2 regions of the Cupriavidus sp. 2KB_3 genome follow, and region 1 is predicted to be linked to the other one. Evidence: riboswitches for the same ligand, from Rfam matches in the RefSeq annotation. Region 1 holds a riboswitch; the other holds the start of a gene.

Evidence for each region. A riboswitch is a leader RNA that binds a small molecule or an ion and turns the genes downstream of it on or off. The one in region 1 is predicted to bind glycine.
Region 2: it holds a riboswitch for glycine, as region 1 does, so the genes downstream of both, AB4120_RS26780 (D-amino acid dehydrogenase) here and gcvT (glycine cleavage system aminomethyltransferase GcvT) in region 1, are expected to answer to the same signal.

The regions. Positions count from the first base shown of each region.
Region 1 is NZ_JBFRHD010000016.1:50,187-53,584, reverse strand. It holds gene AB4120_RS17845 (UvrD-helicase domain-containing protein) at 1-591, opposite strand, end outside; gene AB4120_RS17840 (glycine zipper 2TM domain-containing protein) at 845-1,066, shown strand; glycine riboswitch at 1,210-1,297, shown strand; glycine riboswitch at 1,319-1,441, shown strand; gene gcvT (glycine cleavage system aminomethyltransferase GcvT) at 1,534-2,661, shown strand; gene gcvH (glycine cleavage system protein GcvH) at 2,765-3,145, shown strand; gene gcvP (aminomethyl-transferring glycine dehydrogenase) at 3,247-3,398, shown strand, end outside.
Region 2 is NZ_JBFRHD010000034.1:30,336-33,733, forward strand. It holds gene AB4120_RS26780 (D-amino acid dehydrogenase) at 4-1,278, opposite strand; glycine riboswitch at 1,442-1,540, opposite strand; gene AB4120_RS26785 (cytochrome b/b6 domain-containing protein) at 1,598-2,149, opposite strand; gene AB4120_RS26790 (PepSY domain-containing protein) at 2,152-2,418, opposite strand; gene AB4120_RS26795 (LysR family transcriptional regulator) at 2,587-3,398, shown strand, end outside.

The DNA.
Region 1 (3,398 bases):
GGGCAGGCGGATCAGGTCGTCGAAATCCACCGCCTGGTAGGCGTGCAGCGTGGCCACATAGTTGCGATAGACCGTGGCGGCCTGGTGCTCGTCGGCATTGGCGGCCTGGGCCAGCGCGGTCTCGGGGTCGACCATGCCGTTCTTCCACAGCGAGATCGTGCCCTGCACGCTGCGGATCAGCTTCTTGTCCGTGGTGGCGAGCTGCTCCTGCACCAGCCCGAAGCAGTCGTCCGAATCCATGATCGAGAACTGCGGCTTCAGGCCGACGTGCTCGGCCTCCATACGCAGGATCTGCACGCCGAGCGAGTGGAAGGTACAGACGGTGAGCTGCTTGAGCGGAATCCGCTTGCCCTCGCGCGTGGTCTTGCCCTCCATCAGCTTGCCGATGCGCTCCTGCATCTCCTTCGCCGCCTTGTTGGTGAAGGTGACGGCGGCGATGTGGCGCGGCTCGAAGCCCTTGTCCTCGATCAGGTGGGCAATCTTCTGCGTGATGACGCGCGTCTTGCCGGACCCGGCGCCCGCGAGGACGAGGCAGGGCCCGTCCAGATAGCGAACGGCTTCGGATTGGGCGGCGTTGAGTCCGTGGGTCATGGGTGGGCGGGTGCCGGATGGCGCACGCCTTTGGGGCGCGCGAAAGGCGTCGATGTTAACACGCAGGGTGGCCCGCGCCGGTGCCGGATGGCCGACATCCGCGGCGCGAGTGCTACCAGTGTTTCATCGCGGTAACACTTCGTAAATGTGACGCCTGAGTAAGCATCCGGGGCATGGAGATTGCCTCCTACGATCATGCGGGACCGGCGGCTGTGCGGTCCTGATGACAAATTCGGCACATTCGGAGGCGATCATGAAAACAATGCGAACCCTGGCGAAAGTCACGCTGATCGGTGTCACCCTTGCGGCCTTTGGCGGCTGCGCGGACATGAGTCCCAAGACACGCAACACGGCCATTGGCGCGGGCGTTGGCGCGCTCGGCGGCGCGGCGTTGACCAACGGCAGCGCGCTCGGCACGGTGGGTGGCGCGGCGGTGGGCGGCGTGGTGGGTAACGTCGTCACGAAGGATCGTTGATCCGGCGCGGCACGCGCCTCCGGGGCGGCGGCGGGTAGTCCTTACCCGCAGGCGGCAGGAATTACCGCCGCGCACTCCCCGGCCCTTAGCAAGGTGGCGTTGGCGCCGCGTTGACAAAGGTCAACCCGTCCCGTACATTCACGCGCATCCAACCGGGAGAGCGCGCAGCCATTGCGCCGCCGAAGGGGTATCACCCGAAAACTCTCAGGCACCACGGACCGGTCGGATCGGCATGCAACATGCACACGATGCATGCCGCACTCTGGAGAGCGACACCCGCCCGTGCCCAGGCATGGCGAGCGTGTCCACCGAAGGGGCGCGCGATGCGGCAAGCCGCATCGTAATCTCTCAGGTATCGAGGACAGAGGGGTCATCCGCCGCGGCGGATTGGTGGCATTGCCATCGATCCCCACGGCGGATGACCCTTTTTTCGTTTTCGCTGCCGTATTCGCTCCAGAGGATTTCCCATGACGCTCCAGGCCACGCCCCTTAACGCCATCCACCGCTCGCTCGGTGCCCGCATGGTCGATTTCGGCGGCTGGGACATGCCGGTCAACTACGGCTCCCAGATCGAGGAACACAACGCGGTGCGCGGCGATGCCGGCATGTTCGATGTCTCGCACATGTGCGTGGTGGACCTGTCCGGCCCCAACACGCGCGCCTTCCTGCGCGGCCTGCTGGCCAACAATGTCGACAAGCTCCAGACCCCGGGCAAGGCCCAGTATACGTGCATGCTCGACGAAAAAGGCGGGGTCATCGACGACCTGATCGTCTATTTCTTCGCCGAAGACCGTTTCCGCCTGGTGGTGAACGCCAGCACGGCGGTGGGCGACATCGAATGGATCACGGCCCGCAACGCGGCCACCGGCAGCGGCGTGACGATCACCCCGCGCCGGGGCGACGTGGCGCCGGCCGGCGTGGGCAAGCTGGCGATCATCGCCGTGCAGGGCCCGAACGCGCGCGCCAAGGTCCACCAGGCCTTCCCCTCGACCCAGCCGGCGGACGCGCTCAAGCCGTTCAACGCCGTGGTGGTGCAGGACCCGATGATGGGCGAGCTGATGGTGGCGCGCACCGGCTATACCGGCGAGGACGGCTTCGAGCTGGTGGTGGAGGCCGAGAACGTGGCCGGCATCTGGGAGAAGCTGCAGTCCGTGGGCGTGCGCCCGGCCGGACTTGGCGCGCGCGACACGCTGCGCCTGGAGGCCGGCATGAACCTGTACGGCCAGGACATGGATATCCACACCTCGCCGCTCGACGCCGGCCTGGCCTGGACCGTGGACCTGCAGAGCGAGCGCGATTTCACCGGCAAATCCGCGCTGCTGGCGGCCGGACAACATAAGACATTTGCCGGGCTGATCCTGCGCGACAAGGGCGGGGTGCTGCGTGCGCACCAGAAGGTGATCACCCCCGCCGGCGACGGCGAGATCACGAGCGGCACCTTCAGCCCGTCCCTCTCCCAATCCATTGCCTTTGCCCGGCTGCCGCAGGGCGTTGTGCCCGGCACCGAGGTCCAGGTCGAGATTCGTGACCGCAAACTGACCGCGACTGTGGTTAAACTGCCGTTTGTGCGCAATGGCAAGGCACTCGTGAGCTGAGGCATCCGCCCGGCTGACACCAACGGTCGCCATCACGCCTGCCCGGCTGGCCCCGGCAGGCGAACCGAAACAAGACAAACACTGCATTCCCGGAGAACCCGTCATGAATTTCCCTGCTGACCTGAAGTACACCGAATCGCACGAGTGGGTGCGCGTTGAAGCCGACGGCACGCTGACGATCGGCATTACCGACCATGCGCAGGACGCGCTGGGCGACATCGTCTTCCTGGAGCTGCCCGAAGTCGGCAAGTCGGTAGGCGCCGGCGACGCGCTGGCCGTGGTGGAGTCCGTGAAGGCCGCTTCCGACATCTACGCCCCGGTGGCCGGCGAAGTCATCGCCGTGAACGAGGCCGCGAGCGCCGCGCCGGAATCCGTCAACGCCAACGCCTTCGACGCGTGGCTGTTCAAACTGAAGCCGGCCAATGGCGACGATGTGAACGGCCTGATGACCGTCGACGCCTACAAGGCCAGCGTCGGCGCCTGACGCGCTGTACCAGCCGTCTCCCGAGCCAGGAGGCGGCGCCCGAGATGCCCGCGCGGCGGCCAGGCTGACCACCTGCCGCCCCGCCCCACGAGACACTTGCCATGAACGCCCCTCTTCCCATGAACGCCGCCCAAGGTAGCCGGCCCACGCTGGCCGAACTGGAGGCGCGCGACGCCTTCGCCGCCCGTCACATCGGCCCGGACACCGCCGAACAGCAACACATGCTCAAGGTGCTCGGCTACGAGACGCGCGC
Region 2 (3,398 bases), on a different contig from region 1:
CGATCAGCCCTCGCCAGCCAGTGCCAGGCCCGTCCGCACCGTCGCGCGCTCGCCTGCCGCCTGCCGGATGACATCGCCCACCATCTCGGCCGTCACTGCCGACAACGTCCACCCCAGATGCCCGTGCCCCGTGTTGTAGAACACGTTGGCCTGCCGGCCACGCCCCACGCGCGGCATCATGTTCGGCATCATCGGCCGCAGCCCCGCCCACGGCACCACGCTGCGCGTGCTCACGCCGGGGAAGCAGGTGTTGACCCAGTCGATCAGCGGGCGGATGCGGTCCGCGCGGATGTCGCGGTCGATGCCGTTGAACTCGGCCGTGCCGGCCACGCGGAAGCGGTCCACGCCCAGCCGGCTGGTCACGAGCTTGGTCTCGTCGTCGAGCAGGCTGACCGTAGGAGCCGCAGCCTGGCTGGCGGCGTCGGGCAGGTTCACCGTGATCGAATAGCCCTTCACCGGGTAGATGTTCACGCGGTCGCCCAGCTGCGCGGCGAACTGCCGGCTGGCCACCCCGGCGCAGACCACCACGGCGTCGAAGGTCGTCGAGGTGGTTGCGGTGCCCTGCGCGCCGTCGCGGACGGTGATGGTGGCCCTGCGGCCGTCCGACGTGACCGTCTGCACGTCCTGGCTGTAGCGCGTGACCACGCCGAGCCGCTGGGCCGCCGCGGCCAGGCCGGAAGTGAATTTGTGGATGTCGCCGGTGGCGTCGCTCTCGGTGTAGTAGCCGCCGTAGTACTGGCCGGCCAGTGTCGGCTCGATCGCACGCATTTCCTCGGGCGTGACCGCGCGGCGCGGCAGGCCGCCCTCGGCCAGCAGGCGGGAGACCTCGCCGGCATGGTCGAAGCCCGCCTTGTCCCGGTAGATATGGAGGATGCCCTGCCGCTTGAGGTCGAAGTCGATGCCTTCCGCCTCGGCCCAGCCGAACAGGTGCGCCCGGGCGGCGATGGCCAGCCGGGCGGTCTCGATCGTGTTCGCCCGGTAGTGCGGCATGGCGGCGATGAATTCGGCGAACCAGCTCAGCTTGTGCCAGGTGGGACGGGGGTTCACGAGCAGCGGCGCGTCGTTGCGCAGCATCCACTTGATGCCCTTGACCAGCGTGGAGCGGTGGGTCCAGACCTCGGCGTTCGACGCGGAGAGCTGGCCGCCATTGGCGAACGAGGTTTCCATGGCCGCGTAGCGATGGCGCTCGAGCAGCGTGACCGCGAAACCACGTTTGGCGAGGGCGTAAGCGGTCGTCACGCCGGTGATGCCACCGCCGATGACTGCGATTGTCTTCATGTTGTCAGGTCTTCCAGGACGTCATGGATGGGGGGTACGTGGCGCACCATGCGCGACGCACGCCCCCTCTGTCCTTGACCTGAGAGATTCACGATGCGCGCGGGCGCATCGCTTGCTCCTTCGGTACCGTCGGCTGACGCGAGCCGGGGTTCTTCAGAGTGCAATGGCGTTACCGGTCCTTTGGCCTGAGAGTTTCCGGGGCGGTTGCTCCTTCGGCGCCGGCCTGCCGGGCGGCAGGAACGGTCTCTCCCGATAACGCGGGTAAAACGGGTACGACGGGGGCACTATGCCACGGGGATCGCTGCTCCGGCAACCCCGGCTAGTCGAGGTTGCGTGGCTTGCGGCCGGTAATCATCGCCCCGATCAGGTTTTCCTTGCCGGCCACGCTGGCAACGATGGCCACCAGCGCGTGCACCACCACCAGCCCGAGCAGCGTGTTGGAGAGCCAGCGATGGATGTCGATGGGCCAGTCCTCGCCCCAGAACGGGTCGAGGCGGGAGAGCCAGCCGGTGACGGCCAGCAGCAGGATCAGCGTCCACATCGCCAGCATCATCACCGCGCCGAGCGGCGTGTGGCTGATGAAGCGCGGCGCGCGGCGCCGGGCCATGGCCCGGGCATGGGCCAGCACGCCGGCAGGGCGCGGCAGCCAGGCGCGGAAGCGCGCGTGTTCGCTGCCGATGAAGCCCCAGAGGATGCGGAACAGCACGAGTCCGGCGGCCACGTAGCCCAGCAGGCGGTGCATCTGGTCGCCGGAATCGTCGATGATGCCGTAGCACACGATGGCTGCCACGCTCCAATGCGTGAGCCGCACCACGCCGTCCCAGACGCGGAGCGTGGCGATTTCGCGCAGCTGGCCAGCCGGGACGGACATGCTTACTTCTCGATCTCGGACTTCACGATGTCGAGCGTCTTCGTGTCGAAGTAGATCTCGGCCTTCTTGCCGTCCTTGGTGGTGCCGTAGATCTCGTAGCAGTTGCCGTCCACCTTGAATTTCTTGATGTTGTAGCCCTGGGCGACGATCTTGGCCTTGGCGTCGGCCTCGGGCATCCATTCGGACTTCGGATGCTTGTCGCACTTGGCGCCCGCGAGCGCACCCGTGGAAAACGCACCGGCGATGAGAAGGACGGCGACTTTCAGCATTGCAACTCCACAAGACACCCCACTCGGGGCGGATGCGGGAATCGTATGCGGTAACACGAATTGTTATCAATCAATGTTTTCCCGAGCCTTGAGTCTCAACCGGCAGGATTGTTCGTGCTGTGGGACAATCCGGCCGTGCCTGGAGGCACGCGAAGACCAAGGTGTTGCATGAAATCGATCGACTGGAAAGACTGGGAAATCTTCTGCCGCGTAGTGGAAGGGGGCGGCTTCACGCAGGGAGCCGAACTGGCGGAAGTGCCCAAGTCATCGGCCAGTGCGGCGGTTGCCCGGCTGGAAACCCAGGTTGGCGTGCGCCTCTTCGAGCGCACCACGCGGCGCGTGCGCGTGACCCAGCGCGGCCAGCAGCTCTATGACCGCGTAGCGCCGCTGTTCGGTGAACTGCGCGAGATCAGCGCCGAGGCTGCCTCGGTGAGCGCCGAGGTCAGCGGCACGCTGCGCATCGCCACACCTTACGAGGTGGGCTCGCAGCACCTCTCGGCCTCGCTGTCGAGGTTGCTCAAGCTGCACCCGTCGCTGCACGTGGAACTCGACATGAGCTGGGATCAGCCCGACCTGATCCGCCACGGCTACGATCTCGCCTTCGTCATGACCGACACCAACCTCCACGACAGCTCGTTCGCGAGCAAGCGGGTGGTGCTGATCGAGCGTGCGTTCTATGCGGCACCCGCGCTGATCCGCGAGCACGGCCTGCCGCGTGCGCCGCAGGACCTGAAGGGCTGGCCGACGCTGGGCAACCTTGACGACGTGCAATGGGAATTTCTGCGCGACGGCGTGGAAACCTTCGCCATGGATGTTTCGCCGCGCATTTCCACGCATAACGCCGAAGTCCGCCTCAAGGCCGCGCTGGACGGGCTGGGCGTGGCGCGCATGTCGCCGCGCTTCGTGCACGAGCATCTGGTGCACGGCCAACTGGTGCGCGTGCTGCCCGGCTATACGTCGTCCCCGCTGAAGGTGTACGT